3 regions of the Rummeliibacillus sp. G93 genome follow, and region 1 is predicted to be linked to each of the others. Evidence: a T-box and tRNA genes for the amino acid it is inferred to sense, from the RefSeq annotation. Region 1 holds a T-box; the other regions hold tRNA genes.
The links. A T-box is a leader RNA that pairs with one kind of tRNA and senses whether it is charged. The one in region 1 lies ahead of thrS (threonine--tRNA ligase), so its partner is inferred to be a tRNA-Thr.
Positions count from the first base shown of each region.

Region 2: it encodes a tRNA-Thr, which carries the amino acid that the T-box ahead of thrS (threonine--tRNA ligase) is inferred to sense. The anticodon was not compared.
Region 3: it encodes a tRNA-Thr, which carries the amino acid that the T-box ahead of thrS (threonine--tRNA ligase) is inferred to sense. The anticodon was not compared.

Region 1 is NZ_CP097314.1:388,322-392,895, reverse strand. Features, by position in the region: gene M2M59_RS02000 (LLM class flavin-dependent oxidoreductase) at 23-1,018, opposite strand; T-box leader at 1,213-1,435, shown strand; T-box leader at 1,492-1,716, shown strand; gene thrS (threonine--tRNA ligase) at 1,765-3,678, shown strand; gene M2M59_RS01990 (GNAT family N-acetyltransferase) at 3,708-4,163, opposite strand; gene M2M59_RS01985 (hypothetical protein) at 4,500-4,574, shown strand, end outside.
Region 2 is NZ_CP097314.1:84,595-89,168, forward strand. Features, by position in the region: rRNA gene M2M59_RS00410 (23S ribosomal RNA) at 1-1,492, shown strand, start outside; rRNA gene rrf (5S ribosomal RNA) at 1,619-1,734, shown strand; tRNA gene M2M59_RS00420 (tRNA-Val) at 1,743-1,818, shown strand; tRNA gene M2M59_RS00425 (tRNA-Thr) at 1,828-1,903, shown strand; tRNA gene M2M59_RS00430 (tRNA-Lys) at 1,912-1,987, shown strand; tRNA gene M2M59_RS00435 (tRNA-Leu) at 1,998-2,082, shown strand; tRNA gene M2M59_RS00440 (tRNA-Gly) at 2,119-2,193, shown strand; tRNA gene M2M59_RS00445 (tRNA-Leu) at 2,199-2,287, shown strand; tRNA gene M2M59_RS00450 (tRNA-Arg) at 2,321-2,397, shown strand; tRNA gene M2M59_RS00455 (tRNA-Pro) at 2,401-2,477, shown strand; tRNA gene M2M59_RS00460 (tRNA-Ala) at 2,497-2,572, shown strand; rRNA gene M2M59_RS00465 (16S ribosomal RNA) at 2,694-4,241, shown strand; rRNA gene M2M59_RS00470 (23S ribosomal RNA) at 4,434-4,574, shown strand, end outside.
Region 3 is NZ_CP097314.1:3,046,423-3,050,996, reverse strand. Features, by position in the region: rRNA gene M2M59_RS15440 (23S ribosomal RNA) at 1-1,697, shown strand, start outside; rRNA gene rrf (5S ribosomal RNA) at 1,811-1,926, shown strand; tRNA gene M2M59_RS15430 (tRNA-Thr) at 2,197-2,269, shown strand; tRNA gene M2M59_RS15425 (tRNA-Glu) at 2,372-2,446, shown strand; tRNA gene M2M59_RS15420 (tRNA-Val) at 2,467-2,542, shown strand; tRNA gene M2M59_RS15415 (tRNA-Tyr) at 2,549-2,632, shown strand; tRNA gene M2M59_RS15410 (tRNA-Gln) at 2,638-2,712, shown strand; tRNA gene M2M59_RS15405 (tRNA-Lys) at 2,717-2,789, shown strand; gene rocF (arginase) at 2,966-3,868, shown strand; gene sigW (RNA polymerase sigma factor SigW) at 4,217-4,574, shown strand, end outside.

The DNA.
Region 1 (4,574 bases):
GCTTCTGCTGCGGGTCTCTTATTTAATCCAATAATTCTTTTGCTAATAGCGTGTAGCTTTGTTTTCGGCTTTCGATGCTGAATTGGTTACAATTGAACATCGCTTCGTCAAATCCATATTGCTCTTGATCTCGACGAATAATATCGCCTACTTCCTTCGGTGTGCCGACTAGATGCAATTTGCGATTTTCTTCAATCATCATTTTGTCCATTTCAGTTAATGGATAGTCTTTTGCTTCTTCTGGTGATAAGGTTTGTATTAAGTTGCCTTGCATCAGCTGTAGTCTAGAAATATCAATCGGCATTGCTAAGAATTCTGCTTCTTCTTTTGTTTCCGCTACAGTTGTCGCATATGTCACCAGAATTTCTGGTGTTTCCATAAAGTATGAAGGCTCGAAATTAGCGCGATATGTGTCGAAGATTTCTCTCGTCATTCCACCATTGAAGAATTGAGCAAAGGAGTAACCCATTCCCATGCGACCTGCTCGTACGGCACTATTACCAGTCGAGCCTAATAGCCATGCTTCAGGAAGTTCCACGCGCGCTGGTGTTGCCACAACTGAATCATAGACAGAGATGCCTGGTTTTTGATCGTTCATCAACTTAAGTGTTGTTTCAATTTCTTTATATTGATCCGTCATCTCAGGTCGTTTACCTTTTGCCATCGCATAAATAGCATAAGTATCCCCGCCTGGTGCGCGTCCAACGCCAAAGTCGATGCGGCCAGGTGACAGTGCGCTTAATGTTTTGAACACTTCCGCTACTTTTAATGGTGAGTAATGCATCATCATGATGCCGCCTGTGCCGATACGAATACGGTTTGTTTTAGCAGCCAAGTGAGCCGCTGTTACTTCAGGCGCAGAGCTTGCAAGCGATTGCCCGTTATGATGCTCCGCCATCCACATACGGTGATAGCCTAGCTCTTCACCAAGAATCGCCAATGTTTCGCTGTTTTTTAAAGCCTGTGCCGGTTTAGCCCCTTTTGGTATCGGCGCTTGATCTAGAATAGAGAGTCTCATGTTACTCATCCTTCCCTTTTTTCATCTATCTGTGTAAATGTGATATTTATACGTCATAATGCTAGCGGAAGTTTAATGGGATGTAAAATGATTGGATTGGCGAGGAAGTTAAGTCAATAAATTGTTCATAATTAAAATAGGTGTTGCTAAATAGTAATAATTATCATAATATATATAATAATTTAATTCTTGATGAAGAAGCGCTGATAAGGACATGAATTGCTTTTACGGTTTACAGAGAGGGAAGTCTTGCTGAAATCTTCCTAACGCAGGAGAGTAATTTACCACCTTTGAGCTGTATCGGGGAATCTAGTATCCGATACCGTCTATGCTACGTTACAGCACCAAAGCCATAAGTTGTATCTAACTTATGGGAAGTTGGGTGGAACCACGGGTTAAAACGTACTCGTCCCTTTATTAGGGATGCGTGCGTTTTTTTGTATTTAACAGGATTCCATTGATTGAAATAAAAATTAAAAGCGATGATGAGGACATGAATTATTTTTACGGTTTACAGAGAGGGAAGTTTTGCTGAAATCTTCCTAGCTTAGGAAAATAATTTACCACCTTTGAGCTGTATTGGGGAATGTAGTATCCAATACCGTCTATGCTACGTTACAGCACCAGAGCCATAGGCTATTCTTTAGCGTATGGAAAGTTGGGTGGAACCACGGGTTAACAACACACTCGTCCCTTGTTTAGGGATGCGTGTGTTTTTTTATTATAAAAAAGGAGTGTTTAACATGATGAATGATCAATTTATACAAATTCAATTTCCAGATGGCAAACAACAGCAATATGAGCGAGGCGTAACACTAACTGATATTGCCCACTCCATTAGCCCAAGTCTTTCTAAAAAGACAATTGTCGGTTATGTAAATGGGATACCTACAGATGTAGGATGCCAGATTACAGAAGATGCACAGATTTCCTTATATGATGCAGCTTCAAAAGAAGGAATAGCAGTGGTTCTCCATTCAACAGCCCACTTATTGGCACACGCATTAAAACGTATATATCCTTCTATTCATTTTGGAGTTGGCCCTGTCATTGAAGATGGTTTTTTTTATGATGTGGAGCTAGATTCCCCTATCACTCCAAGTGATTTACCTCAAATAGAAAAGGTTATGAAACAAATCATTAATGAAAACGTGGAGATAAAACGAAAGGAAGTTTCACGCGAGAAAGCAAAACAGTTATTTGCGCATGATCCATTAAAACTTGAGTTGTTAGAAGACATTCCACAGGATGAAACAGTTACTGTTTATGAACAGGGTGACTTTTATGATTTATGCCGGGGTCCTCATATACCTTCTACAGGTAAGATCCAGCATTTTAAATTAACAAAAGTGTCTGGGGCATATTGGCGAGGCGATAGTAATAATAAAATGCTTCAACGCATCTATGGTGTCGCTTTTGCAACAAAGGATGAGCTACGTGACTATTTCGTCTTTCTAGAGGAAGCGGAAAAGCGAAATCACCGTAAACTTGGAAAAGAACTTGAGTTATTCATGTTCTCAGAGGAAGCACCCGGCATGCCTTTCTATCTGGCAAATGGCCAGATTATACGGAATGAGCTCGAGTCCTTTTTACGAAATTTACAGGCTAAGTATGATTATAAAGAGGTGCGGACTCCACTCATGATGAATCAGAGATTGTGGGAGCAATCTGGTCACTGGGATCACTACAAAGAAAATATGTACTTTACACAGGTTGATGAACAAAACTTTGCCTTAAAACCGATGAACTGTCCCGGACATATGCTCATCTTTAAAAATGAACGACATTCCTATCGTGATTTGCCTATTCGCATGGCGGAATTCGGGCAAGTTCATCGACATGAATTCAGCGGTGCCTTAAATGGTTTATTACGTGTTAGATCATTTTGCCAGGATGATGCTCATATTTTCGTTACACCAGAACAGATTGAAGATGAAATTACTCTTGCGTTAAAAATCATCGACCATGTGTATAAAGTATTCGGATTTGAATATGAAATTGAATTATCGACACGCCCAGAGGATTCAATGGGCAGCGAGGAACTTTGGAATCGGGCTGAAACAGCTTTAGAAAACGTACTAAATAACTTGGGGTATCCTTACAAAATCAATGAGGGCGATGGTGCCTTTTATGGCCCCAAAATTGATATTCATATAAAAGATGCCATTCAACGCAGCCATCAATGTGCTACAGTGCAGCTCGACTTCCAGCTACCAGAGAAGTTTGATTTAACATATATAGACAAACAAAATGAAAAAGCTCGTCCGGTGGTCATTCATCGCGCAGTATTCGGTTCCATCGATCGTTTCTTAGGCATTTTAATTGAACATTTTGCAGGAGCCTTCCCTGTTTGGCTCGCTCCTACACAGGTACAAATTGTTCCCGTCTCTCAGGTTCACCTAGATTATTGCTTCAAAGTCCAATCTCAGCTGAGACAATTAGGGGTACGAGTTAAAATTGACGATGACGAAGAAAAATTAGGATATAAAATAAGAAGAGCACAGATGCAAAAGATTCCTTATATTATTGTGCTTGGTGATGAAGAGTTAAAAGAAAACGCAGTAAATGTTCGGAAGCACGGAGAAAAACAATCAATCAGTATACCATTTAAGGATTTTAAAGAGAATATTGTAAAGCAAATAAATGAACGCAGCATTTAAAACCTTATATTGGTCCTCCCCTTTTTAATTTACTTATTTATATTTTTAATGACAGCCATTTCTTTTCCAAAGCGATCTCCATAATCAATAAACCCTAAGCTTGCATATAGATGATGGGCTTCTTTGTTCTCTGGATTGTAACCCACAATAATTTTTTTGGCATTTGGCAGCTTGCTCATTTCTAAAATCATTAACTGTGTTGCAGCTTTTCCTATGCCTCTACCCTGATAATTTTTATCGATCATTATACGGTATACCCAATATCCATCAAGCTCTTCTCTCACCGTATTATACATAAGAAAACCGACTACTTTTTCTTCATAATAAATCGCGAAAGGCTTTAATGATATTTCAAACTTAGATTGGGCAATTGAAATAGCATTCGACTCAATATACTTTGTTTGGCTCTCTGATATTTCAAGCGCACAACACTCATACCAGTTCTCTTCATTTAATTCGTTAATTTCTACACTACTTGTACGCATAACATTCCCCTTTCAAATTGAGGGGAAACGCTAAGTTACCGTTGCAAATTAGGCGTTATCCCCTTTGAGTTCTTACCAGTTCTATTGTTTTTCATAATGAACGCCTCCTTTAATATCTGCTCTTTTTTAAATTATTTTCAGACCTTTTAATTATATCATAGCTAACTTTCCATATTGATAAATTTCAAAATGATAATCACTTTTAACTGCGACTGAACAAAATGAAAAAAAGGAAATATGATCAAAACGAATTTCTGAAAGCAAATAGCATGAGAGACATAAACCTACTATAATAGATGTAAATACATATACAATAAATGGTATCGAGGTGGGTAGATGAATAAAAAATTAAAGTATTTTTTAATTTTTATTATTAGCTGTGTCGTTATTGGTGGTTCAATATATGGTTAC
Region 2 (4,574 bases), 300 kb from region 1:
ATTCCTGTACCACCTCCCTGCCATTTGAGTAATGGGGGGACGCAGTAGGATAGGGTAAGCGCACTGTTGGTTATGTGCGTCCAAGCAGTAAGGCGTGAGAGTAGGCAAATCCGCTCTCTATAACGTTGAGCTGTGATGGCGAGCTCTTTAGAGCGAAGTTCCTGATTTCACACTGCCAAGAAAAGCCTCTAGCGAGGCAGGAGGTGCCCGTACCGCAAACCGACACAGGTAGTCGAGGAGAGAATCCTAAGGTGAGCGAGAGAACTCTCGTTAAGGAACTCGGCAAAATGACCCCGTAACTTCGGGAGAAGGGGTGCTCTAGTAGGGTGCAAGCCCGAGAGAGCCGCAGTGAATAGGCCCAGGCGACTGTTTAGCAAAAACACAGGTCTCTGCAAAACCGTAAGGTGACGTATAGGGGCTGACGCCTGCCCGGTGCTGGAAGGTTAAGGGGATTGCTTAGCGCAAGCGAAGGTGAGAACCGAAGCCCCAGTAAACGGCGGCCGTAACTATAACGGTCCTAAGGTAGCGAAATTCCTTGTCGGGTAAGTTCCGACCCGCACGAAAGGCGTAACGATCTGGGCACTGTCTCAACGAGAGACTCGGTGAAATTATAGTACCTGTGAAGATGCAGGTTACCCGCGACAGGACGGAAAGACCCCGTGGAGCTTTACTGTAGCCTGATATTGAATTTTGGTACAGCTTGTACAGGATAGGTAGGAGCCATTGAAACCGGAGCGCCAGCTTCGGTGGAGGCGTCCTTGGGATACTACCCCAGCTGTATTGAAATTCTAACCCGTACCCCTGATCGGGGTAGGAGACAGTGTCAGGCGGACAGTTTGACTGGGGCGGTCGCCTCCTAAAGAGTAACGGAGGCGCCCAAAGGTTCCCTCAGAATGGTTGGAAATCATTCGTAGAGTGTAAAGGCACAAGGGAGCTTGACTGCGAGACCTACAAGTCGAGCAGGGTCGAAAGACGGGCTTAGTGATCCGGTGGTTCCGCATGGAAGGGCCATCGCTCAACGGATAAAAGCTACCCCGGGGATAACAGGCTTATCTCCCCCAAGAGTCCACATCGACGGGGAGGTTTGGCACCTCGATGTCGGCTCATCGCATCCTGGGGCTGTAGTCGGTCCCAAGGGTTGGGCTGTTCGCCCATTAAAGCGGTACGCGAGCTGGGTTCAGAACGTCGTGAGACAGTTCGGTCCCTATCCGTCGTGGGCGTAGGAAATTTGAGAGGAGCTGTCCTTAGTACGAGAGGACCGGGATGGACACACCGCTGGTGTACCAGTTGTTCTGCCAAGAGCATCGCTGGGTAGCTATGTGTGGACGGGATAAGTGCTGAAAGCATCTAAGCATGAAGCCCCCCTCAAGATGAGATTTCCCATTACGCAAGTAAGTAAGATCCCTCAAAGACGATGAGGTAGATAGGTTCGAGGTGGAAGTGTGGCGACACATGGAGCTGACGAATACTAATCGATCGAGGACTTAACCAAATTTCTTAAGAACCTTCAATTCACGTTTATCCAGTTTTGAAAGAACAAGAAATAGTTTTTTAAAAAAGTTGTTGACTTTTCTAGAAAACATGGTATAATAATTCTTGTCCTTAAATAAATAATAGGTCTAGTAATGATGGCAAAGAGGTCACACCCGTTCCCATGCCGAACACGGAAGTTAAGCTCTTTAGCGCCGATGGTAGTTGGGGGCTTCCCCCTGTGAGAGTAGGACGTTGCTAGGCTGTAATATGGAGGATTAGCTCAGCTGGGAGAGCATCTGCCTTACAAGCAGAGGGTCGGCGGTTCGATCCCGTCATCCTCCACCATATTTATTCGCCGGTGTAGCTCAGTTGGTAGAGCAACTGACTTGTAATCAGTAGGTCGAGGGTTCGACTCCTTTCGCCGGCACCACTTAAAATGAGTCATTAGCTCAGTTGGTAGAGCATCTGACTTTTAATCAGAGGGTCGTAGGTTCGAATCCTACATGACTCACCATTTTAATCACGCGGGTGTGGCGGAATTGGCAGACGCACTAGACTTAGGATCTAGCGCCGCAAGGCGTGGGGGTTCGACTCCCTTCACCCGCACCATTTTAAATTAAATATTGCCAGATTAACACAGCATATGCGGAAGTAGTTCAGTGGTAGAACATCACCTTGCCAAGGTGGGGGTCGCGGGTTCGAACCCCGTCTTCCGCTCCAAATATGCCGGGGTGGCGGAACTGGCAGACGCACAGGACTTAAAATCCTGCGGTAGGTGACTACCGTACCGGTTCGATTCCGGTCCTCGGCACCATTCTTATACAACAACATATTATTTACTATAAATGCGCCCATAGCTCAATTGGATAGAGCGTCTGACTACGGATCAGAAGGTTGTGGATTCGACTTCTGCTGGGCGCACCATTTCGGGAAGTAGCTCAGCTTGGTAGAGCACTTGGTTTGGGACCAAGGGGTCGCAGGTTCGAATCCTGTCTTCCCGACCATTTATACTATATATACATTGGGGCCTTAGCTCAGCTGGGAGAGCGCCTGCCTTGCACGCAGGAGGTCAGCGGTTCGATCCCGCTAGGCTCCACCAACATGAACCTTGAAAACTGAACAAGCAAGATGTTAATCATTTAAACTTACTAACAACTGTTAGTTTTAAAGACATCATCGTAAAGATGATGCGCTAGTGAAATTTTGAGCAATCAAACACTTTTATGGAGAGTTTGATCCTGGCTCAGGACGAACGCTGGCGGCGTGCCTAATACATGCAAGTCGAGCGAATGACGAGGAGCTTGCTCCTCTGATTTAGCGGCGGACGGGTGAGTAACACGTGGGCAACCTGCCCTGCAGACTGGGATAACTTCGGGAAACCGGAGCTAATACCGGATAATCCATTTTACTTCATGGTGAAATGTTGAAAGGCGCTTTCGCGCCACTGCAGGATGGGCCCGCGGTGCATTAGCTAGTTGGTGGGGTAACGGCCTACCAAGGCGACGATGCATAGCCGACCTGAGAGGGTGATCGGCCACATTGGGACTGAGACACGGCCCAAACTCCTACGGGAGGCAGCAGTAGGGAATCTTCCACAATGGACGAAAGTCTGATGGAGCAACGCCGCGTGAGTGATGAAGGTTTTCGGATCGTAAAACTCTGTTGTAAGGGAAGAACAAGTACGTTAGGAAATGAACGTACCTTGACGGTACCTTATTAGAAAGCCACGGCTAACTACGTGCCAGCAGCCGCGGTAATACGTAGGTGGCAAGCGTTGTCCGGATTTATTGGGCGTAAAGCGCGCGCAGGTGGTTTCTTAAGTCTGATGTGAAATCTCGCGGCTCAACCGCGAGCGGTCATTGGAAACTGGGGAACTTGAGTGCAGAAGAGGATAGTGGAATTCCAAGTGTAGCGGTGAAATGCGTAGAGATTTGGAGGAACACCAGTGGCGAAGGCGACTGTCTGGTCTGTAACTGACACTGAGGCGCGAAAGCGTGGGGAGCAAACAGGATTAGATACCCTGGTAGTCCACGCCGTAAACGATGAGTGCTAAGTGTTAGGGGGTTTCCGCCCCTTAGTGCTGCAGCTAACGCATTAAGCACTCCGCCTGGGGAGTACGACCGCAAGGTTGAAACTCAAAGGAATTGACGGGGGCCCGCACAAGCGGTGGAGCATGTGGTTTAATTCGAAGCAACGCGAAGAACCTTACCAGGTCTTGACATCCCAGTGACCGCTCTAGAGATAGAGTTTTCCCTTCGGGGACATTGGTGACAGGTGGTGCATGGTTGTCGTCAGCTCGTGTCGTGAGATGTTGGGTTAAGTCCCGCAACGAGCGCAACCCTTGATCTTAGTTGCCATCATTTAGTTGGGCACTCTAAGGTGACTGCCGGTGACAAACCGGAGGAAGGTGGGGATGACGTCAAATCATCATGCCCCTTATGACCTGGGCTACACACGTGCTACAATGGACGGTACAAAGAGTCGCAAACTCGCGAGAGCAAGCTAATCTCATAAAACCGTTCTCAGTTCGGATTGTAGGCTGCAACTCGCCTACATGAAGCCGGAATCGCTAGTAATCGCGGATCAGCATGCCGCGGTGAATACGTTCCCGGGCCTTGTACACACCGCCCGTCACACCACGAGAGTTTGTAACACCCGAAGTCGGTGAGGTAACCTTTTGGGGCCAGCCGCCGAAGGTGGGATAGATGATTGGGGTGAAGTCGTAACAAGGTAGCCGTATCGGAAGGTGCGGCTGGATCACCTCCTTTCTAAGGAATTTAACGGAATACAGACTTCGTCTGTAGGATTAACATCTTGCTGTTCAGTTTTGAGGGTTCATACTCTCAAAATCTTGTTCTTTGAAAACTGGATAAAACGACATTGAAGAAATTCTTAAGTAACACATTTATTAAGTTTTAAATTTTTTAGGCTTAATAACTTAAAGGCTTTTATAAGCCAACGGTTAAGTTATTAAGGGCGCATGGCGGATGCCTTGGCACTAGAAGCCGATGAAGGACGGCACTAACACCGATATGCTTCGGGGAGCTGTAAGTAAGCTTTGATCCGGAGATTTCCGAATGGGGAAACCCTCTATCCGTAAT
Region 3 (4,574 bases), 590 kb from region 1:
TAGGAGAGCGTTCTAAGTGCTGTGAAGTCAGACCGGAAGGACTGGTGGAGCGCTTAGAAGTGAGAATGCCGGTATGAGTAGCGAAAGATGGGTGAGAATCCCATCCACCGAATGACTAAGGTTTCCTGAGGAAGGCTCGTCCTCTCAGGGTTAGTCGGGACCTAAGCCGAGGCCGACAGGCGTAGGCGATGGATAACAGGTTGATATTCCTGTACCACCTCCCTGCCATTTGAGTAATGGGGGGACGCAGTAGGATAGGGTAAGCGCACTGTTGGTTATGTGCGTCCAAGCAGTAAGGCGTGAGAGTAGGCAAATCCGCTCTCTATAACGTTGAGCTGTGATGGCGAGCTCTTTAGAGCGAAGTTCCTGATTTCACACTGCCAAGAAAAGCCTCTAGCGAGGCAGGAGGTGCCCGTACCGCAAACCGACACAGGTAGTCGAGGAGAGAATCCTAAGGTGAGCGAGAGAACTCTCGTTAAGGAACTCGGCAAAATGACCCCGTAACTTCGGGAGAAGGGGTGCTCTAGTAGGGTGCAAGCCCGAGAGAGCCGCAGTGAATAGGCCCAGGCGACTGTTTAGCAAAAACACAGGTCTCTGCAAAACCGTAAGGTGACGTATAGGGGCTGACGCCTGCCCGGTGCTGGAAGGTTAAGGGGATTGCTTAGCGCAAGCGAAGGTGAGAACCGAAGCCCCAGTAAACGGCGGCCGTAACTATAACGGTCCTAAGGTAGCGAAATTCCTTGTCGGGTAAGTTCCGACCCGCACGAAAGGCGTAACGATCTGGGCACTGTCTCAACGAGAGACTCGGTGAAATTATAGTACCTGTGAAGATGCAGGTTACCCGCGACAGGACGGAAAGACCCCGTGGAGCTTTACTGTAGCCTGATATTGAATTTTGGTACAGCTTGTACAGGATAGGTAGGAGCCATTGAAACCGGAGCGCCAGCTTCGGTGGAGGCGTCCTTGGGATACTACCCCAGCTGTATTGAAATTCTAACCCGTACCCCTGATCGGGGTAGGAGACAGTGTCAGGCGGACAGTTTGACTGGGGCGGTCGCCTCCTAAAGAGTAACGGAGGCGCCCAAAGGTTCCCTCAGAATGGTTGGAAATCATTCGTAGAGTGTAAAGGCACAAGGGAGCTTGACTGCGAGACCTACAAGTCGAGCAGGGTCGAAAGACGGGCTTAGTGATCCGGTGGTTCCGCATGGAAGGGCCATCGCTCAACGGATAAAAGCTACCCCGGGGATAACAGGCTTATCTCCCCCAAGAGTCCACATCGACGGGGAGGTTTGGCACCTCGATGTCGGCTCATCGCATCCTGGGGCTGTAGTCGGTCCCAAGGGTTGGGCTGTTCGCCCATTAAAGCGGTACGCGAGCTGGGTTCAGAACGTCGTGAGACAGTTCGGTCCCTATCCGTCGTGGGCGTAGGAAATTTGAGAGGAGCTGTCCTTAGTACGAGAGGACCGGGATGGACACACCGCTGGTGTACCAGTTGTTCTGCCAAGAGCATCGCTGGGTAGCTATGTGTGGACGGGATAAGTGCTGAAAGCATCTAAGCATGAAGCCCCCCTCAAGATGAGATTTCCCATTACGCAAGTAAGTAAGATCCCTCAAAGACGATGAGGTAGATAGGTTCGAGGTGGAAGTGTGGCGACACATGGAGCTGACGAATACTAATCGATCGAGGACTTAACCAAATTTCTTAAGAACCTTCAATTCACGTTTATCCAGTTTTGAAAGAACAACTTTCTTTCAATAAGAAGGATTTCAAGACACGAGCAGTAGTGCGATGTGTATTGGAAGCCGTAAGTCTAGTAATGATGGCAAAGAGGTCACACCCGTTCCCATGCCGAACACGGAAGTTAAGCTCTTTAGCGCCGATGGTAGTTGGGGGCTTCCCCCTGTGAGAGTAGGACGTTGCTAGGCATATTAAGACACTGCTGATTCAATCAGTAGTGTCTTTTTTATTACATAAAATGTGAAGGCTTGTTGCCGTATAAATAGCCTTGAGATAGTTTTCTAATCATCACTTATTGTTTAAATGAAGGTAATAGACTTCATCCTATATAAAAATAATTTATTTAGTTAAAGTAATCAAATAGTTTTTCATTATATTGTTGACAAAAGATTGTATCCAATTTACAATTAAAAATGTCTTTGCCATTAGGATTAATGCGTTGTTATAATCTAATATATGCTTCCATAGCTCAGTAGGTAGAGTGCTTCCATGGTAAGGAAGAGGTCACCGGTTCAAGCCCGGTTGGAAGCTTATTTATAAAGGTTAAACTTTTTAGGTTAAAACTGTTGCTTTTTATAAATTAGTATGGTAAAATAATTCTTGTCTTGTTAAAGAGATATACATAAAGCGGATGGCCCCTTGGTCAAGCGGTTAAGACACCGCCCTTTCACGGCGGTAACACGGGTTCGAATCCCGTAGGGGTCACCATCTTATATAACTAATATTGTGGAGGATTAGCTCAGCTGGGAGAGCATCTGCCTTACAAGCAGAGGGTCGGCGGTTCGATCCCGTCATCCTCCACCATTTGTCGGAGGGGTAGCGAAGTGGCTAAACGCGGCGGACTGTAAATCCGCTCCTTCGGGTTCGGCAGTTCGAATCTGCCCCCCTCCACCATCTATTGGGGTATAGCCAAGCGGTAAGGCAACGGATTTTGATTCCGTCATGCCCTGGTTCGAATCCAGGTACCCCAGCCATTTTGAGTCATTAGCTCAGTTGGTAGAGCATCTGACTTTTAATCAGAGGGTCGTAGGTTCGAATCCTACATGACTCATTTCTTATATAAAACCTTCTTCTTTTATTAGAAGAAGGTTTTTTGTTGTTTCTAAATAAGTATAGATTCTAGTATTCCAGTTTTCTTTTTGAATAAACATACAAAAAAATGTGACGTTGAGCCATCCCTATAAAAGCGGTTACAATATTAGCAGAATACAAAGGGGGTATTTAATAATGAATACATCATTAAACATCACAATGATTGGGGTACCAATGGACTTAGGTCAACAACGCAGGGGTGTAGACATGGGGCCGAGCGCCATCCGTTACGCAGGCGTGCATGAACGTTTAGAAACGATTGGACATACGGTAGAGGATTTGGGGAATATCGTCATTGAACCTGCAAAAGAAGAGCCAAACACAAAACTACGCAATTTATCAGCTGTATTGAAAGCAAATACAGAGCTAGCTAATAAAGTGAATGAAATGGTTAAAGAAGAACACTTCCCATTAGTATTGGGCGGAGATCACAGCATTGCCATTGGTACTTTAGCAGGTCTCTCAGATCACTATAGCAATTTAGGTGTTATTTGGTATGATGCGCATGCAGATATGAATACAAGCGATACATCACCATCAGGTAACATTCATGGTATGCCACTTGCTATAAGCATGGGTTTGGGACATGATAGTTTAGTAAACATTAGAAACTATGCACCTAAAGTGAAACCAGAAAACATCATTATCATTGGGGCACGCTCAGTGGATGAAGGCGAAAAAGAACTTATCCGGGAAAAAGGCATTAAAGTGTATTCAATGCATGAAATTGATCGTTTAGGCATGACATATATTATGCAAGATGCAATCAACTACTTAAAGGACAGAAATGTAGATGGTGTTCATTTATCACTTGATTTAGACGGTATTGATCCAATCTATACACCAGGTGTAGGGACTCCAGTTCCAGGCGGTATTACATATCGAGAAAGCCATTTAGCAATGGAAATGTTGCATGAATCAAATCTTATTACGTCTGCAGAATTTGTTGAAGTAAACCCTATTTTAGATGAAAAGAATCAAACAGCTGAAGTAGCGGTAGCATTAATGGGTTCTTTATTTGGTGAAAAGCTAGTATAAAAATGGGCGACTGCCCATTTTTTTTTTATTTTAATTTACAAAATGGAAAACATAAATTAAAAATGTTGGATATTTCCTTCCTGATTCTTGTTATAATAAAGTGATGTAACAATCAAAGAAGATTACTAAACATCATTTTTTTTATCTAGGTGGAATGATAAGAGACCCTATGAAACTATTTGCTAATTTCAAGAGTTTTTGGACTGTAGGTTTATTATCTAATCATCACATGTCCTATAAGTTTTATGATGGAAACACGTTAGCTGATAAAATTTAATGATGAAAAAATGAAACCAAACAATACTGCGATACGTATAGTATGTAGCCGCATGGCGGAGGGGAATTCACATGGACTCGATCACGAACAAAAGAATAAAGCAAGTGCTGAAAGGTGACCAGCATGCGTATTCCGAAATTGTAAGCCTCTATCAACAGAAGGTCTACCAAATATGTTATCGTATGCTTAATAATCAGCATGAAGCAGAAGATATTGCGCAAGAAGCTTTTATACGGGCCTATACTAATTTACATACGTTTGATCTCAATCGGAAATTCTCAACCTGGCTTTTCCGGATTGCTACAAACTTATGTATAGACCGTATAAGAAAAAAGAAACCTGACTATTATTTAGATGCAGAGGTAGCAGGTACTGACGGGCTTGATATGTATTCTCAGATTTCTTCACCGGATCGATTGCCGGAAGAAG